4 regions of the Streptomyces sp. NPDC056738 genome follow, and region 4 is predicted to be linked to each of the others. Evidence: riboswitches for the same ligand, from Rfam matches in the RefSeq annotation. Region 4 holds a riboswitch; each other region holds the start of a gene.
The links. A riboswitch is a leader RNA that binds a small molecule or an ion and turns the genes downstream of it on or off. The one in region 4 is predicted to bind cyclic di-AMP.

Region 1 (4,860 bases), on a different contig from region 4:
AACAGCGTCATCGCGGCGTGCGCCAGCCAGTCCGAGCCCACCTCGGCGGCGATCGTCGAGCCGAGGACCGAGAGCCCCTGCGTGGCCACGCAGACGAGGAACACCTCTCCCGCCATCCGGCGCCGCCAGTGCCGCAGCACGGTCAGCAGCAGGACCGGCCAGAGCACGGCCGACAGCGCGAGCAGGACCTCGGCGAGCGTCCGCCATCCAAGGGTCGCGAACCGGGTGCCGAGCACGGTGGTCGCCGCGACCGCGTCGAGCCCCGCCGGGGCGGCGGCCCGTCGCGCCCATTGCGCCCGGTCGCCCACCAGGCGGGCGAGGAAGTCCGAGGCGAGCCCGACCCAGGCGAGCGACGCGAGGACCAGCGCGATCCGCGACAGGACCTCGTAGCCGGTCAGGTACAGCCCGGTCGAGAGGATGCCGGTGGCCATGACGGCGGCGCCGGCGGCGGGGGCCCACCCCGCCCACCAGGCGCGGAGCGGAATGGTGTCCGTCATGTCCGGTGTGTCTGGCATGCGTCGATGCTAGGGACCCGTCGAGCGGTTGCGGGCGGGCCACGCGCGGGCGGCGACGAAAACGCGGGGCACGCGCGCGGGGATCGGCAGACCCCGGCGCCCGTGCCCCGCGAGAGGGGCTTCCGCGTCCGGGCTACGCCGGGCGCACCACGCTGTGGATCGCCGAGGTGCCGTCGTAGTAGATCGACTCCTCGCGGACGTACGCTCCCGGCTTCGGCGCGTGGATCATCATGCCGTCGCCGATGTAGATGCCGACGTGGCTGATGTCGTCGTAGAAGAAGACCAGGTCGCCGGGCCGGGCGTCGGCGAGGGAGACCGTCGTGCCGGCGTTCACCTGGTCGTAGGTGACGCGCGGGAGGCTGACGCCCGCGGCCTTCCAGGCGGCCTGGGTCAGGCCCGAGCAGTCGTAGGAGTCCGGGCCGGTGGCGCCCCAGACGTACGGCTTGCCGATCTGCGCGCGGGCGAACGCGAGCGCCTCCGCCGCCTTCGACGAGGAGCTCGTGGTCGTCGATCCCGACGACGACCCGGCCGTCGAGCCGGCGGCCGAGCCGGTGGCCGGGTCGGCCGTGCCGTCCGACGAGGACTGCGACTGGGCGGCCTTCTCCGCGGCGGCCTGCTGCTTCGCCAGCTCCGCCGCCTTGGCCGCGGCCTGTTCCCGCTTCTTCTTCTCGATCGCCGCCAGCCGCGCCTTTTCCTCGGAGTTCAGCTTCGAGAGCAGATCCCGGGCCTCGGAGAGCTTGCGCTGCACGTCGGCCTTGGACGTCTTGAGCGCCTTCTGCGAGGCGGTCAGCGACTCCAGGCTCTCGGTGGCCTCCGTCCGCTTCTTGGTGGTGGCCGCCTGCTCCGTGATGTAGTCGTCGACGGCCGCCTTCTGGCGGGTCGTCAGGCGGCTCATCAACTGGGTCTGGTCGAAGTAGTCCTGGGGGTTGTCGGCGAGCAGCAGGGTCGCGGTGGAGGGCGCGGCGGCCCCCGTGCGGTACTGCGCCGCGGCGAACGTCCCCAGTTCCTCGCGCGCGCTGTTGAGCTTCTCGGTGCGCTGGGCGACGTCGTCGAGCAGGGTGTCGACGCGCTTGCGCTGCTCGGCGGTCTTCTCCCGGGTCGCGTTGTACTTGTCGGTGGCGGTCTCGGCCTGGTGGTAGAGGTCGTCGACCTTCTTGGAGACCTCTTCGATGCTGGGCCGGGGCTCGGCCGAGGGGGTGGCGTCGGCGGTCTGGGAGAGCAGGGCCACGGAGGTGAGTGCCGCTGTGGCGAGGAAGGGGGTCCGTATGCCCCCGATGCGCGTGCCGGTGGGACGCGCCTTGCGGTGTGACGCCAAGAGAGGCGACTCCTTCCGTCATCCGCCTGCCGAGTTAGCTGTCGGGTTCGGGCGGGTGGTTCCGGAAGGCTGCCCTACGGTCCGTGCCCCACGGGGCGGTTGGACCGATTCACCCCAAAGTCGGTGGGTCCCCGGCTCCGGGGCCTCGCGGCACACCGGATTCGGCGGAGGCCGCCCGGCCCGGCGGAGTTCGCCGGATGCGGTCGAGCGGCCTTCGAGCACGCTAGCCAACGGGTGTGGCCCGTGTGAAGGTTGATGCCCGATACGTCCGATACATTTTCGTGACCATTCGCCAGGTGCGGCAGAGCGGCAGTGCGCCAGGGCGGCAGTGCGCCAGGTGCGGCAGACGCCACAGGTGTCGCGGGTGCGGCCGGGTGCGGCGGGTGCGGCGGTGCACAGGTGCCGGGGGTGCGGCACATGTCGCTGGTGTCGCGGGGGCAGTGCGGGCGGCGACGGGCGCATGCCTCGACCACGGTCCGGGGCGACCCTTCACGCCGGGTGCCCGTACGGTCGCGCACGGTCGCGGGGTGGGATCTCGGCGGAGGCAGGGGGCTTACCTGGTGTCCGCCGGGCGCCTCGTCACGACTTCGGGCCGAGTTCTCGGGGTGGCGGCGGGCTGTCAGTGGGGCGGCCTAGACTCGGAGAGCGATGAGCAGCCTCTTTGACGACAGCTTCCTGGCGAACCTCAAGCCCTCCGCGGGCCACGAGGACGAACACCCGCCGCCGCCCGAGGACGATCACGTACCGGAGCCGGTTCCGGACGATCTGTTCGGCGGGAAGTTCGACCTGCCGCCGAGCCGGGACGCGTACTACCGCGACGGCGCGCCCAGGCCCGCCGTGGACCCCGCGGCCCTGCTGGACGGACTGAACGAGAACCAGCGCGCGGCCGTGGTGCACTCCGGCTCCCCGCTGCTCATCGTGGCCGGCGCCGGCTCGGGCAAGACGCGTGTGCTCACCCACCGCATCGCGCACCTGCTGGGCGAGCGCGACGTCCACCCCGGCCAGATCCTCGCGATCACGTTCACCAACAAGGCCGCCGGTGAGATGAAGGAGCGTGTCGAGGCGCTCGTCGGCCCGCGCGCCAACGCGATGTGGGTGATGACCTTCCACAGCGCCTGCGTCCGCATCCTCCGCCGCGAGAGCAAGACCCTCGGCTTCACCTCGTCCTTCTCGATCTACGACGCCGCCGACTCCAAGCGCCTGATGGCCCTCGTCTGCCGTGATCTCGACCTCGACCCCAAGCGGTTCCCGCCGAAGTCGTTCAGTGCCAAGATCTCGAACCTGAAGAACGAGCTGATCGACGAGGAGGACTTCGCCGCCCAGGCCGCCGACGGCTTCGAGAAGACCCTCGCCCAGGCGTACGCGATGTACCAGTCGAGGCTGCGCGAGGCCAACGCGCTCGACTTCGACGACCTGATCATGACCACGGTCAACCTGCTGCGCGCCTTCCCGGACGTCGCCGAGCACTACCGCCGCCGCTTCCGGCACGTCCTCGTCGACGAGTACCAGGACACCAATCACGCCCAGTACGCCCTCGTCCGCGAACTCGTGGGGACCTCCGAGCACCCCGTGGACGTACCGCCCAGCGAGTACGACCTGCCTCCGGCCGAGCTGTGCGTCGTGGGTGACGCGGACCAGTCGATCTACGCCTTCCGCGGCGCGACCATCCGCAACATCCTCCAGTTCGAGGAGGACTACCCGAACGCGACGACGATCCTCCTGGAGCAGAACTACCGCTCCACCCAGACGATCCTGTCCGCCGCCAACGCGGTCATCGAGCGCAACGAGTCCCGCCGCCCCAAGAACCTGTGGACCAACGCGGGCGCCGGCTCGAACATCACGGGCTACGTCGCGGACACCGAGCACGACGAGGCCCAGTTCGTCGCCGAAGAGATAGACCGCCTCACCGACGCGGGCGACGCCAGGGCCGGCGACGTCGCGGTCTTCTACCGCACGAACGCGCAGTCCCGTGTCTTCGAAGAGATCTTCATCCGCGTCGGCCTGCCGTACAAGGTCGTCGGCGGTGTCCGCTTCTACGAGCGCAAGGAGGTCCGGGACGTCCTCGCCTACCTCAGGGTGCTGGCCAACCCCGAGGACTCGGTCCCCATGCGCCGCATCCTGAACGTGCCCAAGCGCGGGATCGGCGACCGCGCCGAGGCGATGATCGACGCCCTGGCGCAGCGCGAGAAGATCAGCTTCCCGCAGGCGCTGCGCCGCGTCGACGAGGCCTACGGCATGGCCGCGCGCTCCACCAACGCGGTCAAGCGGTTCAACACGCTCATGGAGGACCTCCGTACGATCGTCGAGTCCGGTGCGGGCCCGGCGACCATCCTGGAGGCCGTCCTCGAACGCACCGGCTATCTCGCCGAGTTGCAGGCCTCGACCGACCCGCAGGACGAGACCCGGATCGAGAACCTCCAGGAACTCGCCGCCGTGGCCCTGGAGTTCGAGCAGGAGACCGGCGAGGACGAGACCCCGGCCGGACTCTCCGCGTTCCTGGAGCGGGTCGCGCTCGTCGCCGACTCCGACCAGATCCCGGACGAGGAGGACGGCAACGGCGTCATCACCCTGATGACCCTGCACACCGCCAAGGGCCTCGAGTTCCCCGTGGTCTTCCTGACCGGCATGGAGGACGGCGTCTTCCCGCACATGCGCGCGCTCGGACAGGTCAAGGAGCTGGAGGAGGAGCGGCGCCTGGCGTACGTCGGCATCACCCGCGCCCGTGAGCGGCTCTACCTCACCCGGTCCTCCATGCGCAGTGCGTGGGGGCAGCCCTCGTACAACCCGCCCTCCCGCTTCCTGGAGGAGATCCCGGCGACCCATCTGGACTGGAAGCGCACGGGAGCGACGGCGTCCCGGCCCGCGGGTCCCGTCTCCGGTGTCGCCGCCTCGCTCTCGTCCTCGCGTTCGCGGTCCGCGGCCTCGGGTGCCTCCGGGTTCGCCACCCGCCGCGGTGCCACCGAGAAGCCGGTGGTCTCGCTGGCCGTCGGCGACCGGGTCACGCACGACCAGTTCGGCCTCGGCACCGTC
Region 2 (4,860 bases), on a different contig from region 4:
GGGTCTGCTGACCACCGAGGGCAGCGCGGACGGGTTCATGGTCCGCACCGGGGACGTGCTGGAGGCGCGGGTCAAACTGCCGACGGTGACGGGGGCCTGGCCGGCGATCTGGACGTGGCGGGACGGCGGTCAGGAGATCGACGTCTTCGAGTACCACCCCGACAACCCCGACCTGCTGGAACTGTCCAACCATGTGCGCAACACCCACCGCTACTACCGCAACCAGGCGATCCAGCCGGGTGCCTGGGTGGACCTCGTGGTCGAGTTCGGCGCCCTCCGGGTCGTGTGGTGGGTGAACGGGATCCGGGCCTTCGACGACCGGCGCGGAGTGGGCAGGTCCTGGCACGCCTATCTCATCGTCAACCTCTCCGTCTGCGCGGGGCGTTACCATCCGCCGCCGCCTCCCGAGGCCTCCGAGATGGACTTCGAGGTGGCCCGGCTGACGGTCCGCAGACCCCTGGTCGGCAGGCCCTTCCCCGCGACCGAGGAGTACGAGGCCGGCCTTCTCGACTGACGCCGGAGCGGGGCCCCGGCAGATGCAGCCGGGCAGGTGCATCCGCCGGGGCCCTTGGCGCGGAAGTACGGCATCAGAAGCGACGTCGCGCCCGTGCGCGTCGCGCCGACGGGTGCCGAGGGCCATGCCGAATCCGCAACCGGGGGACGCCCCCGAGTCCGCCTACGTCAGTCACGTGGGCAACTGCCGCACGTGCCAGCGGGAGTCGGGACGCTGCCCGCAGGCGGCCCGCCTCTGGCGCTTCTACCAGGAGTGGCGCAACGGCTACCGCCCGCGGCCCGAGCCCAAGGAGTGAGCTTGGGGCGGGCCCGTGGCCGGTGAGAGGATCCCTCCTCACGGTCCAGTGCGAGGCGTGCACGAAGCGCCGCGAGAGTGGAGGGGTGTCATGCGAGGCTCTGTGCGGATGTCCGCGGACGATGTGTCCGGGTCCGGGGAGAGCCCCGACTCCGTGGCGCTGCGGCCCTGCCGTACCCCCCGTCCGGACGCGGCACCGGCGCGTGCGGCCGTACTGGTCCTGCACGGCGGCACCGCCGACAGCAAGGCTCCGCTGCGGCCGTGGAACCTGGCACGCGCCCGGATGCGGCCCTTCGTGCGCTCCGTGACACGGGCCCTGCCGGACGCGGACACCTTCGTCGGGGAGGTGCGCTACCGGCACCGGGGATGGAACGGCGCGGACGCCGACCCCCTCGCCGACGTCCTGCGGGCACTCGACGAACTCGCCGCTCTGGTGGGGGAGGTGCCGGTCGTGCTCGTGGGTCACTCGATGGGCGGGCGCGCGGCGCTGCGGGCCGCGGCCGCGCCGCGGGTCCGTGCCGTGGTGGCGCTGGCACCCTGGTGCCCGGAAGGCGAGCCGGTGGCCCACTTGCGGGACAAACGCGTCATCGTGCTCCACGGGGACCGGGACCGGGTCACCGACCCTGCGGAGTCGTTCGCCCTCGTCCGCCGGGCGCTGGAGGAGGGTTCCTCCGCGAGCGCCGTGCGGGTCGAGGGCGGTGACCACGCGATGCTCCGCCGTGCGCGGACCTGGCACCGCGCCACGGCTGCGACGGTAGCCGAGCTGGTGACCCGGATCCGCGACGGCCTCGACCCGCTCCCCGCCGAACGACCGGGCGGGGAGCCGGACGTTCTCTAGAGTGCGCCCACCTCAGTTGCCCGAGCCCGGTGTGTCGAGTCGGTCGTCGGGGTCGGGGGCGGGGGAGAAGGCGCGGCGCGAACCGGACGCCGGGCGCGCGGCGGAGGAGGGGAGCGGGACGCCCGACGACGGATCCCAGCTCAGGATCCACTCGAAATCGCGTTGCAGCCGACGTGCTTCGCTTCGCACGAGTGTCGGTATGTCACCGCGTTCGGAGATGAGTTGGGCATAGATCGGCGCATCGTGCACGTGGGGATCCTCGACTCGCTCGCGTGGTCTGACGTGCATCGACGGTACGGGCGGCACGTGGTCCCAGCGGTGATCCGGCCAGCTCGGCCAGAACCGGTCAAGGTATGACCAAAGGGCGCCGCCGATGTCGAACGACCTGCCAGGGAACGCCAGTTCCGTGCACACTTTCGACACATCCGGCTCGGCTCCGCGCGTCCCCCGCGGGTCCGGACCGGGCGCCGGGCGCCGGTCCCCTCAACGGCCGTGCTCAGCCGCCTTTTCGAGTACGGCCCGTGTCCTCACGGTCGCGCTGCGGGATGGTGCGATGAAGGTCACGAAAATGTATCGGACATCTGGGACGTGGATCTTCACATCGGGTGCACACCCTCGCTAAGTTGGCGACCAGGCCGCCCGACTCCCTCCGGCGAAGTTCGCCGGGCGGTGCGGCCTCCGCCGAGTCCTGCCCGTCCTCGTGGCAGCGGGAGCCGGGGACCCACCGAACCTGGGGTGAATCGGTCAACTGCCTTTCGGGGCAGGGGCCGTAGGGCATACCTTCCGGAATCGTCCGCCCGAACCCGACAGCTAACCCGGTAGGCGGACGACGGAAGGAGCACCACTCCATGGCGCCGGAACGCACCCCGCCCAGTGGCGAAGAAGTCGCCCGAAGACTCTCGTCCCTCTACGACCAGGCGGAGCTCGCCACCGGTAACTTCAACGGGACCCGCGCCTTGGCGAACTCCAGTCGCAGGCAGGGCCGGCGGGGCCCGGGGCAGGGGAGCGGGGTTTCCGACGCCGCCCAGGACGACCTGATGCGGCAGTGGTTCGACGGGGCGCGTTCCCGGTTCGGACCCTCGGCTCCGGCCTCGCTCCCGGCCGACAGGAAGCCCGAACGCGGTGGCGCCGGTGCCCGTCCGAAGGAGGGTGCGAAGGGGTCCAAGGGATCCTCCTCGGACCTTCCGACGATCTACGAGCTCGAACAACTCGTCCGGCCGGTGGCCGAGTTGACGGCGGCTCCGGTGCTGGAGCTGACCGCCGGTCCGACGTCGGAACCGGGTGGGCGGCCCGCCCTGGAGCTGACCGCCGGTCCGGTGGCCGCGCTCCCGGCCGGCGGTGCTCCGGCGGTGCCGGGATCCGAGGTGGCGGTCCGTGCGGGGCTCCGCGCCGGGGCCGCTCCGGCCGCCGCGTCGCAGCAGTCCTCGCCGTACGTCAAGAAGCAGAGCGCCCGGCGCAAGCTCGGCGTCGCCCGGGAACTGATCGCGCGGCACGCGGCACGGCAGGGCATGCCCGTCGCGCAGGCGCCGGCGATCGAGTACCGCCCGTCCGTCGGCCAGACCGGTTCGTTCCCGGCGGTGGGTCAGTCGGGTTCGTTCCCGTCCGTGGCCCAGACCGGTTCCTTCCCGTCCGTCGGTCAGACGGGCTCCTTCCCGTCGGTCGGTCAGACCGGTTCGTTCCCGGCGGTCGGCCAGTCCGGCACCTTCCCGTCCGTCGGTCAGACCGGCTCCTTCCCGTCCGTCGGCCAGACCGGTTCGTTCCCCTCGGTCGGTCAGACGGGTTCCTTCCCGACTGTCGGCCAGACAGGTTCGTTCCCGGCCGTCGGCCAGAGCGGTTCCTTCCCGGCGGTCGGCCAGTCCGGCACCTTCCCGGCGGTCGGTGAGTCGGGCTCGTTCCCGTCGGTCGCCCAGCCCACCGCGTTCCCGTCGGCTCCGCAGGCCGCCCCGTTCCCGTCCGCCGCTCAGACCGGCACGTTCCCGTCGGTCGCCCAGGCGCCCGCGTTCCAGGCGGCGCCCCAGCCGGCCGCGTACGAGGCGGCTCCGCAGGCCGCGCCCGCGCCCGGGGTCTTCGACACGGGCTCCATGCCCCGGCCGTACGAGCCCGCGCCCCCGGCCGCCCAGCCCAAGGCGGTCATCCTGCCCCCCGGGTACGAAGCGCCCGCCCCGGCCCCGGAGTACACCTCCGTGCTCCTGCCGCTGTCGTACGACAAGCCGACGCGGCCCAGCGGGTACCAGCCGGCCCCGATGCCTCCGGTGAGTGAGCCGGCGCCCCAGCCCCCGGCGTACGAGACGGCGCCGCGCGCCGCCGCCTACCAGCAGGCCCCCATGCCTCCGGTGAGCGAGCCGGCACCGCAGCCGCCCGCGTACGAGGCCACCCCGCCACCCGCCGCCTACCCGTCGGCCCCGATGCCCCCCGCGAACCAGCCGCCGCCCCCGCCGGTCGACGACGCCTGGCGGCAGTCGTTGCGGCCGAACGGCAACCAGCAGGCGTGGCCCGCCGCTCCCGGGGCCGCCGGCACCAGCCCCGGGTTCGACATCGACAGCCTCGTCGCCGGCGCAGCCGCCGCCCCGCCGGTCGTCGGCCACGACAGCAGGGCCGCCGAGGCGGTCGCCTTCGCCCGTGCCCAGATCGGCAGCCCGTGCGTGTGGGGAGCGTCCGGACCCGGTTCGTACGACCCCTCCGGTCTCACCCAGGCGGCCTGGAAGAGCGCGGGAGTCATGCTCCCCCGGGCGACGCAGGACCAGGCGCAGGCCGGCGCGACCGTCGACCTCGCCGCCATCCAGCCCGGCGACCTGGTCTTCTTCCACGCCAACGTGAGCCACGTGGGCCTCTATGTGGGTGACGGCCTCATGGTCCACGCGCCGAGCCCCGGAGCACGGATCAGCGAGGAGTCGGTCGACTACGCCGGGCGGGCGGCCGTCCACAGCGTCGTACGCCCCGCCTGAGGCCGCGGCTCGGCCGTCCTGGACCCATCCGGTACCGGGTAGGTCCAGGACGTACCGACGTCAGAACTCGCTGTCGATCCCCGTGACGGCGGCGGGTCCCAGCGGGGCGTCATCGGCCGACAGGCCGCTGTCCTGGAGCGCGCCGGAGACGAGCCGTACGGCCTCGGCCTCGGCGCTTCTGCGGTCCGCCGCCTCGACCTCGAGCCGTACGGAGAACCTGTTGTCCTCGTCGACGGACAGCAGGCTCAGCTCCTCGGTCTCGCCCAGGT
Region 3 (4,860 bases), on a different contig from region 4:
CGGCTCACTGATCGTCTCGGACGCGGGCAACCACGCCTCCCTGATCGACGGCTGCCGGCTCGCGCGCGGCACCACACAGGTCGTCCCGCACGCGGACCCCGACGCCGTGCGCAAGGCGCTCGGCACCCACGACGGCCCCGCCGTCACCGTCTCCGACACGGTCTTCTCGGTGGACGGCGACGCGGCCCCGCTCGCCGAACTCGCGCTCGCGTCCCGTGAGTACGGCGCCGGCCTCGTCGTCGACGACGCGCACGGGCTCGGGGTCCTGGGCGACGGCGGCAGGGGCGCCGCGCACGCCGCGGGGCTCGCGGGGGACCCGGACGTCGTCGTGACCGTCACGCTGTCCAAGTCGCTCGGCAGCCAGGGCGGCGCGGTCCTCGGCCCGGCGGCCGTGATCGACCACCTGATCAACGCGGCGCGCACCTTCATCTTCGACACCGGCCTGGCGCCGGCGGCGGCGGGCGCGGCGCTCGCGGCCCTGCGCCTGCTGCGCCGTGAGCCGGAGCGGGCCGCGCGGGCGCGCGAGGTGGCCAGGGCGCTGCACGCGCGATTGACGGCGGAGGGTCTCTCCGCGGTACGACCGGATGCCGCGGTCGTCTCCGTGCGGGCACCGTCCCCCGAACGGGCGGTGCGATGGGCGGCCGACTGTCGCGAGGCGGGCCTCGCCGTCGGCTGTTTCCGTCCCCCGTCGGTGCCCGACGGTGTTTCGCGGCTGCGACTGACGGCCCGCGCGGACCTCACCGAGGAGCAGATCGAGCACGCGGTGGACGTGATCAGCCGGAACCGGTGAACCGGTGGAGCGGTCGATCGACGAGCGGGTGGAGCGTTCGGCCGGACAGATGCAGGGGTGGCCGGCCGGTGGTGCGGTGGAGCGGTGAACCGTGCGGGGTCAGTTCAGCCCGGTGATGAACTCCTCCCAGACGTCCGGGGTGAACAGCAGGGCGGGTCCCGCCGTGTTCTTGGAATCGCGCACCGCGACCATTCCGGACCAGGGTCCGGTGCCCGGGCGTGCGGTCTCGACGCAGTTGTTCATCCCGGTACTGCGACTGCTGCGCAGCCAGCGCACATGGAGCAGCGAAGTGCTGGAGGGTACGTACCGAGGCATTGCAGACATGACGTGCCTCCTTACGTGTCGTCGCCTATCGAGGCGATGTAGTCCAACGAGTCCTCGGGTGAAAGGGCGTGGAACTGAAGGGCGTTGAAGGCCTCGGCGTATGCCTGGAGGTCCTCTTTCCGTTCGAGATAGAGGCTACTCGTCAAGTGGTCGAGAACAACCACATCCAGATCGGTTGTGTTCGGAAATGAGAAGATAACGAAAGGGCCGGTCACGCCGATGTGCGCGCCGGCCGCGAACGGCAGTACCTGGAGCCGTACTTGAGGCAGCACGGCGGCCTCCCGCAGCCGGCGGAGCTGGCGTGCCATGACGTCGGGGCCGCCCACCTCACGGCGCAGCACGGCCTCGTCCAGGACGGCGGACAGTTCGAGCGGCGGGTCCGAGCGCAGCACGTCCTGCCGGGCCAGACGCACTTCGACCAGGGCGTCGAGCTTGCTCTCCTCCAGTCCGTCCACGGCGGCCCGCGTCACCGCGCGGGCGTACTCCGGTGTCTGCAGCAGCCCGGGCACGACGGAGGTCTCCAGGGTGCGCATCGCGCTGGCGCCGGACTCCAGGCTGATGAAGTCCCGGTACTCCGGCGGGAGGACCCCGCGGTACGCGTGCCACCAGTGGTGGCGGCCGTTGACCTCGGAGCCCGCCAACACGACCAGGAGCCGGCGCAGTTCGGGATCCTCGACGCCGTACGCGTGCAACAGGCGTTCCACATCGGCCGGTTTCACCCCGCTGGTGCCGGTTTCGATGCGGCTCACCTTCGACTGGTGCCAGCCGAGCAGGCGGGCCGCCTCCCCGCTCGTGAGCCCCGTGCCCGCGCGCAGCGCGCGCAGTTCGGCTCCGAGCTTGCGGCGGCGCACCGCGGGACCGTGCTGCATGGCTGTTCTCCTTACTCCTTCCAAGTCGTCCGAATACGCTCTGCCGACGCAGAGTTCACCGCATCGAGCGACAGATATATGCATTACTCGGTGGATCGCACCCGCGACCGGCCCGGTAATGGCAGTCTGGCGCAAGCACCAGTCCGGGACCGTACTCGAACCATCCGCTCAGTGTCGGGCTCCGGTCCCGTGGGAAAGGGACGAACGTCGCCATGGCAGACCATCAGGAAGCATCCGTCACCCTGCCGAGCGAACCGGTCTCGGTTTCCGTGGCCCGAAATTTCGTCGCCGAAGTGCTGTCCGAATGGGGCCTGCCGGGGGACTGCGACGTCGCCGAGACCGTGCGGCTGATCGTGTCGGAACTGGCGACCAACGCCGTGCAGCACACGTTCGGGCAGTCGCCCACCTTCACGGTCGGCGTGCGTCTCGACCGGGAGGAGCGGCTGCGTATCGGGGTCACCGACAGCCATCCGCGCTTTCCGAAGCGGCTGCCCGCGGCCGTCCAGCAGGACAACGGCCGCGGCATGGTGATCATCCGTTGGCTCACCGCCGAATGCGGCGGCAGGCTCACCGTCGTACCGACCCGGGAGGGCGGCAAGACGGTCTCCATCGAGCTCCCGTGGACGGTGCCCGTCCAGCCGGTGCCGGCCGGGTGGCCGCCCCAGGAGCCCTGAGGGACGCCGCCACGGGGCGACCGGTCGTCATGGCCCTTGGGGGCGGCGGCGGTCGTCAGCGGCCCATTGAGGCCGCGGCGGTCAGCGGCCATTGAGGCGCGGCGGTCGTCAGTGGCCCCACGAAAGCCGCGGCGGCCATGGTCGGCCCACAAGGGCCGCCCCCGGCCCCGGTCGGCCCGCGAGGGGCCGGGAGGGCGTCACAGCGGCCCTGAGGGCGCTCGCGCCGGGGCGGCGAGGGTCCGCCGCCCCGGGCGAAAGGGTCAGCCGACCCTGCCGTACCAGACGCTTCTCGTCCAGATCTTCTGGAGCTTCACCACTTCCCCGGTCTTCGGGGAGTGCCAGATCTTTCCCTTACCGGCGTAGATGCCGACGTGGTACACGTTCCGGCCCGAGTGGAAGAACACGAGGTCACCGGCCTTGCGGTGCGAGGCCGAGACATGGTGCGTCTTGTTGTACTGGGCCGCGGCCGTACGAGGCAGCTTCTTGCCCGCCTTCTTGTACGAGTAGAGCGTGAGCCCCGAGCAGTCGAAGCGGTGCGGTCCGGTGGCGCCCCACTGGTAGGGGGAGCCGTGCTTCGACGCCGCGACCTGGAGTGCCCGCGTCGCGACGGTGGCCGCCTCGGCGTCTGGTGCGACACCGGGAACCACCAGGCTGCCGCCGACGGCGGCAAGTGTGAGCGCCGAGGCCGTACCGGCCCGGGTCCACAGCGACGGGACACGATTGAGCGCAGTCATGCGCAACCCTTCGTCAGCCGCCTGTGAAGGATGACCTGTCGGATTCGGGCTGGCGAAGTTGCCCGGCCGCTGCTGCGGCTTCACCCCAAGGGCCGCCCGGAACTGTTCCGGCGACCCGTCTAGCTGGGTCCTCCACTCCTGCCGATCCACTCCTGTCGACCGGGCATCCGGGCGGCGGCAGGACTCGGCGTCCGCCCGGACCGCCCCGCCGCTGTGGCGGGGGCTTGTCGTCGGAAGGGATCTTCACTCATCAGAGTCGGAAAATCCGAGCGGAACCGGTGTTTTGTGGGCTTACTCACCACTCGACTGTTCGAGTGAACACCCCTCCGTTCGAGCACGTGTTGGGGACGGCGATGAGGCCCGCACCTGCGACGACGGGGCTCATCCGGCGTCCGGACTCAGCGTGTTGCGCAACTCGGAGGGGTCAGGGAAGGGACCGATGAATACGCCGTCAGGGGGTACACCATCCGGTCCGTTTGAGTCGTGGTCCGGACGTCATGCCGCTTCGGCGCGGGCCGGCCCGTCGGTGGGTGTCCGTCAACTTCCGGACTCGGGAGGCACGGTGACCCGGGCCGCCCGCCGCTCTCCGCCGAGCACCCGCAGGGCCTGCGCCAGCGTCGGGGCGTGCACCTCGCTCTCGCCCCGCTGATGCATCAGCGTGAGCGCGTCCCGCAGGGCCTCCGCCTTGCCGACCAGTGCCTGAGCCGCCCTCAGGCCGCGATAGGTGTCTCCGGGGCGGGAGGGGTTGATCCGGCCGAGGAGGTCGACGACGTCGAGATAGCGGTCGATGAGTTCGGCCTCCGCGCGGGTCAGCGCGGGCAGCGGGGGAAGGTCCGGGATCATCGGCCGCTCACCTCGCGCCGGGCGTGTCGAGCGCGGACCTGCGGCTCGGGACGATCCGGTCGATCAGCCCGTAGGCCAGGGCCTCCGGCGCGTCGAGGATCCTGTCGCGCTCGATGTCCGCCGCGACCTGCTCCGGACTCCGGCCCGTGTGGCGCCCAAGCATCTCCTCCAGCGTCCGACGGGTCCGCAGCAACTCCTCGGCCTGGATGAGCAGGTCGCTCGCCTGGCCCTGGAGCGGCTCGGCCGCCGACGGCTGGTGGAGCAGGAAGCGGGCCCCCGGCAGCGCGAGCCGCTTGCCCGGAGTGCCGCCCGCCACCAGCACGGCCGCGGCCGAGGCCGCCCGGCCCAGGCAGACCGTCTCGACGTCGCAGGTGACGAACCGCATCGTGTCGTAGATCGCGGTCATCGCGGCGAAGGAGCCGCCGGGGGAGTTGATGTACAGCGAGATGTCCTGCTCGGGCGCCTGGTGTTCGAGGTACATGAACTGGGCCGTCACGTCGTTCGCCGACGTGTCGTCGATCGGCGTCCCGAGGAACACGATCCGCTCGCTGAGCAGCTTCGCGTAGGGGTCCAGGGTCCGGTGTCCCGCGCTCGTGCGTTCCGTGAACTCGGGCAGGACATAGCGG
Region 4 (4,860 bases):
GAAGACGCTGGTGAAGCAGGCGGTGGCGAACCGCTGAGAGGTTTTTTGCCTCTGGGGCAAGAAAATTGCCCCAGAGGTAATTGTTTGGCTCAATGGTTCCATGAGCCCTGCCGAACCAGGGACGGTCGACGAGCCGTCCGCCGAGCTGCACGCCGTGGCGCCCCGGCTCCGCGCCCTGCGCCGCAGCGCCTCCCTCACCCTGGAGGCCGCCGCCCGCGCCGCCGGACTCTCGCCCGCCCATCTCTCCCGGCTGGAGACCGGGCAGCGCCAGCCCTCGCTGCCGATGCTGCTCACGCTGGCCCGTGTCTACGGTACGACGGTCTCCGAACTGCTCGGCGAGGCGGTCCCCGACCGTGACGCGATCGTACGCGCCGGCGACATGGAGCCGGCCCCTGCGGGCGGCTGGACCTACTGGCAGGCGGGCTCCGCGGGCCGCGGCATGCAGGCCCTGCGCGTGCACGTCCCCTACGGCTCCCAGGGTGACATCGTGCGTGTCCACCCCGGCGAGGAGTGGCTGTACGTCCTCGACGGGCGGCTCAGTCTGCGCCTCGGGGACACCGCGCACGTCCTCGCGCCGGGAGACAGCGCCCACTTCGACTCGCTGACCCCGCACCGCATCGCCGCCGCCGAGCGCGACGGAGCCGATCTCCTCTTCGTACACACCCTGCTGCAGAGCCCCGTCGCCGCGCTGTGCCTCGGCCCGGCGACCGGCCACCCCACCCCGGGAGAGACGTCATGACCGAACCCACAGAACGTCGCCGGTCCATGGAGGACAGGTTCCCGCGCGCCCTGTGGGTGCGGCTGATCATCTACGTCGCCGTCGGCCACCTGTTCGCGGCCTTCATCTACCTGCTCTTCACGCTGGGCGCGCAGAACCAGTAGATCCCCCGGTCGCGGAGCGCGGCTCCGGCTCAGTCCAGGAGCCGCGCGCGCAGGCGCTCCCGGAGCTCCGGCGTGAGCCCCAGTCCCTGTTCGAGATAGGCCTCGACGCCGCCCCACTTCTCCTCGATCGTCTCGAAGGCGGCCGTCAGGTACTCGGCGCGCGCGTCGAACAGCGGACTGAGCAGTTCCATGACCTCGGGGGAGTAGGCGCCGGCCGAGGAGCCGTTGCGGTGGACCTTGTAACGGCGGTGCGCGGCGTTCGACTCCAGGTAGTCGGTCACGATCGCCTCGCGCTCGACGCCGAGGGCGAGCAGGGTGACCGCGATGGACAGACCGGCGCGGTCCTTGCCCGCCGCGCAGTGCATCAGCGCGGGCACGCTGTCGTCCGCCAGGGCGTGCAGCACCTGGGAGTGCTCGGCGGTGCGCTCGCTGATGATCGTGCGGTAGGAGTTGATCATCCGGTTCGCGGCCTTGCCGTCACCGAGGAGTCCGCGGAGCTGGTCGATGTCGCCGTCGCGGACCATCTTCCAGAACTCGCTGCCGTCCGCGGGGTCGCTCAGCGGGAGGTTCACGTTCCGTACGCCGGGCAGCTCGACGTCCGGGCCCTCCAGCTTCTGGTCCGCCGCGTTGCGGAAGTCGAAGATCGTGTGGAGGCCCAGGGAGGTGAGGAACGCGGCGTCCTCCTCCGTGGCGTGCGCGAGGTGGCCGCTGCGGAACAGACGCCCGTAGCGCACTCGCCGGCCGTCCGCGGTGGGCAGTCCGCCCACGTCACGGAAGTTCCGCACTCCGCCGAGCTCGGGCTCGGTCGACGGGACCTGCTGCGTCACGGGGGCTCCTCCCATTCGGCCGCCGGCGTCGCCGGGCTGGACTCGGCGCCGCTCGTCGGCAGTTGTACCGGCTCGCGCTCTCGACGATACGACATGGGTGTCTCGGGCAATGAGTTGTCCACAGGCGGCCGCCCTCTGGGCGGAAGGCCGACGGAAAGCCCAGGAAGAGGGTTCCGCGGCGGTCTCGTATCGAACGTACGTGCGATTAGTGCGCGGGATCGGTCGCGGGTCCGGCCGCGCCCTTCTCGTCCCGCCGGAACGGCGGGGCGATTGCGATGAAATGCCGCATTAATGGGGTGCCGTTTTGTGCACCCTCTCGCTCGGGGATCCGAATGTGTCGGATATCCACGCGCGTCGCATCTGACCCTTCTGTCCGAATAGGCGCCTTCGTAACAACTGGCCCTGGAATAAGGCAACCTGGGGCGAGTCGCGTGAGGAGGGTCATATTCGTGACGATGCGTTGCCGTCCTCAATTGTCAACACGCCAGGATTCACGGGCGGGTTGAGCGGCCCGGAAGATCGTCACTCCACGGAGGGTGACGGCGATTTCCCCATGGATCAAGAAAGGCGAGCGCACAGAAACCGCCCATAGTTGTCGACGCGCTCTCATCTCGCTTACGTTCTGCCTCAATCCGGACGGACGCCCAATCCTGCCGCCGCCCGGAATCCGCACACTCACCCGTACACGGCAGGAGCGGGGGACCCACAGGTTCCGTGCCTGGTCCGGTTTCCGGAACAGGCTAGGGGTACAGCCGCGCAGCAGCGCGGCCGGGCATCTCCAGCCCGCACCCGACAGCTCACCCCGCAGGCGCCGGAGAGGAAATCGTCATGCCCGCGAAGGGTAAGCACCGCCGTCCCAAGTCCCTGCGTTTCACCCGCTCGATCGCCGTGGCCGGAACCGGTGGCGCCGCACTCGCGCTGCCCCTGATGGGAGCCACGGGCGCCCACGCCGCGACCCCGGCCGCCGCCGTCGCGCAGCATGTCGAGAAGGCCGCGACCGCCGCCCCCGCCGCGAAGACCGCCAAGGCCGCCACGGCCAAGACGTACGCGGTGAAGCGCGGTGACTACCTGTCGAAGATCGCCGACGAGCAGAACGTCGGCGGCGGCTGGAAGAAGATCTACGCCGACAACCGCTCCGCGATCGGCAGCGACCCCTCGCTGATCCACCCCGGTCTGAAGCTGTCGCTCGGCAAGAAGGCCGCCTCGGCCGCCCACTCGGCGACGCACACGTCCACCCGGACGGCCACCCCGGCGAAGTCCGCCCAGGCGGCCCCGGCCGCCGCCACGGCAGCGCCCGACACCGCCTCCGCCGACAGCTCCTCCGGCTACAACCTGCCGGTCGACAGCAGCAGCGTCGGCACCGGCTACAAGGTGGCGGGCAGCATGTGGTCCAGCGGCTACCACACGGGCGTGGACTTCGTGGTCCCGACCGGCACCACGATCAAGTCCATCGCCGCGGGCACCGTCGTCTCCGCGGGCTGGGGCGGCGCGTACGGCAACCAGGTCGTCATCCAGCACGCCGACGGCAAGTACTCCCAGTACGCCCACATGTCGTCCCTGTCCGTCTCGGCGGGCCAGACCGTGACCCCGGGACAGCAGATCGGTCTCTCCGGCGCGACCGGCAACGTGACCGGACCGCACCTGCACTTCGAGATCCGCACCACTCCGGACTACGGCTCCGACGTCGACCCGGTCGCGTACCTGCGCTCGCACGGTGTCGCGGTGGGCTGACCCCCTCCTCCTCCTGCTCCTGACGGCAGGAAGATCTCCGAAGGCCGGACCCCATGATCCCCGGGGTTCCGGCCTTCGGTGTTCCCGCGGCGCGGCCTCGGGTCGATCGCTGCTTCAACAGCCTTGACGCGGGCCTTATTCCAGAGTTGACCAATGCTTGGCGAGTGGCTTATCTCACCGCCCGTCAACCCTTCCCTACGGTCGCGTAGCTCACATCAAAAGGTGAATCATGCTCGATGTGGCAGACGATTCGAAGAGTGACAACAGATCAGTGATCGGGTCGTACGTGGCGGTGGGGGACAGCTTCACCGAGGGCGTCGGCGACCCTGGGCCCGACGGAGCGTTCGTCGGCTGGGCCGACCGGTTCGCGGTACTTCTCGCGGACCGCAGGCCCGAAGGCGACTTCGACTACACCAACCTCGCCGTGCGCGGCAAACTGCTCGACCAGATCGTCGAGACCCAGCTCCAGAGGGCCAAGGAACTCGGCCCGGACCTGGTCTCGTTCTGCGCCGGCGGCAACGACATCATCCGCCCCGGCACCGACCCCGACGAGGTCGCGGAGCGCTTCGAGCGCGCGATCGCCGACCTCACCTCCGCCGTCGGCACCGTCATGGTGACGACCGGCTTCGACACCCGTGGCGTTCCCGTGCTCAAGCATCTGCGCGGAAAGATCGCCACCTACAACGGACACGTGCGGGCCATCGCGGACCGCTACGGCTGTCCCGTCCTCGACCTCTGGTCCCTGAAGACGATCCAGGACCGGCGGGCCTGGGACGGCGACCGGCTGCACCTCTCGCCCGAGGGGCACACCCGGGTGGCGCTCCGTGCCGGACAGGTCCTCGGCCTCGAGGTCCCGGCCGACCCGGACCAGCCCTGGCCGCCCCTCCCGCCGCGCGGCACGCTGGAGGTGCGCCGCGACAACATCCAGTGGGCGCGCGAGTACCTGGTCCCCTGGATCGGACGGCGCCTGCGCGGGGAGTCCTCGGGCGACCACGTCTCGGCCAAGGGAGCCCTGTCCCCGGACGACATCAAGCTGCGCATCGAGTCGGTGGCCTGAACGGCGACCGGCCCTGCCGACGGAACCGGTTCGGCGCACCGAACCGGTTCGGCCGGCAGGGCCGACCGGCCGACGGGCATGGCCCGGCCCGGCCGGTGGATTCGGTTCACCCGCATCGCGCGGGCGCAGCGCTCCGGGTGTGCGGCGGGCGCCGCTCGCCACCGGCGGGTCAGGGACGATCATCGGTGCCACGGTCCGAACCGTGGTGCCGGGTGACACGCGGTCCGGGGGAGGCGCCGGGTCGGGCCCGAGGCGGGCCGGGGACCCCGCTCACCGTGTCCCGGACCGGGGCGGCAGCGCGAGCGTCAGCGCACCGCTGCCATCAACGCCTCGCGCTCCAGGCCCAGTTCGCGGGCGAGGGCC

Region 1: another riboswitch for cyclic di-AMP. It lies ahead of ACFRIC_RS32270 (NlpC/P60 family protein); the one in region 4 lies ahead of ACFRIC_RS03920 (peptidoglycan DD-metalloendopeptidase family protein).
Region 2: another riboswitch for cyclic di-AMP. It lies ahead of ACFRIC_RS03290 (NlpC/P60 family protein); the one in region 4 lies ahead of ACFRIC_RS03920 (peptidoglycan DD-metalloendopeptidase family protein).
Region 3: another riboswitch for cyclic di-AMP. It lies ahead of ACFRIC_RS19180 (C40 family peptidase); the one in region 4 lies ahead of ACFRIC_RS03920 (peptidoglycan DD-metalloendopeptidase family protein).

Annotation. Positions count from the first base shown of each region.
Region 1 covers NZ_JBHTZF010000014.1:141,334-146,193, forward strand. The annotation lists gene ACFRIC_RS32265 (tellurite resistance/C4-dicarboxylate transporter family protein) at 1-515, opposite strand, end outside; gene ACFRIC_RS32270 (NlpC/P60 family protein) at 649-1,830, opposite strand; cyclic di-AMP (ydaO/yuaA leader) riboswitch at 1,838-2,007, opposite strand; gene pcrA (DNA helicase PcrA) at 2,479-4,860, shown strand, end outside.
Region 2 covers NZ_JBHTZF010000001.1:791,976-796,835, reverse strand. The annotation lists gene ACFRIC_RS03310 (beta-glucanase) at 1-514, shown strand, start outside; gene ACFRIC_RS03305 (hypothetical protein) at 639-809, shown strand; gene ACFRIC_RS03300 (alpha/beta fold hydrolase) at 900-1,646, shown strand; gene ACFRIC_RS03295 (hypothetical protein) at 1,659-1,835, opposite strand; cyclic di-AMP (ydaO/yuaA leader) riboswitch at 2,316-2,487, shown strand; gene ACFRIC_RS03290 (NlpC/P60 family protein) at 2,495-4,591, shown strand; gene ACFRIC_RS03285 (hypothetical protein) at 4,652-4,860, opposite strand, start outside.
Region 3 covers NZ_JBHTZF010000006.1:483,738-488,597, reverse strand. The annotation lists gene ACFRIC_RS19200 (8-amino-7-oxononanoate synthase) at 1-790, shown strand, start outside; gene ACFRIC_RS19195 (DUF397 domain-containing protein) at 890-1,114, opposite strand; gene ACFRIC_RS19190 (helix-turn-helix domain-containing protein) at 1,126-1,983, opposite strand; gene ACFRIC_RS19185 (ATP-binding protein) at 2,196-2,657, shown strand; gene ACFRIC_RS19180 (C40 family peptidase) at 2,918-3,391, opposite strand; cyclic di-AMP (ydaO/yuaA leader) riboswitch at 3,395-3,591, opposite strand; gene ACFRIC_RS19175 (hypothetical protein) at 3,929-4,234, opposite strand; gene ACFRIC_RS19170 (ATP-dependent Clp protease proteolytic subunit) at 4,242-4,860, opposite strand, start outside.
Region 4 covers NZ_JBHTZF010000002.1:31,016-35,875, forward strand. The annotation lists gene ACFRIC_RS03900 (aspartate aminotransferase family protein) at 1-37, shown strand, start outside; gene ACFRIC_RS03905 (helix-turn-helix domain-containing protein) at 101-739, shown strand; gene ACFRIC_RS03910 (DUF6126 family protein) at 736-882, shown strand; gene ACFRIC_RS03915 (tyrosine-protein phosphatase) at 912-1,709, opposite strand; cyclic di-AMP (ydaO/yuaA leader) riboswitch at 2,376-2,533, shown strand; gene ACFRIC_RS03920 (peptidoglycan DD-metalloendopeptidase family protein) at 2,538-3,440, shown strand; gene ACFRIC_RS03925 (SGNH/GDSL hydrolase family protein) at 3,712-4,497, shown strand; gene ACFRIC_RS03930 (TetR/AcrR family transcriptional regulator) at 4,803-4,860, opposite strand, start outside.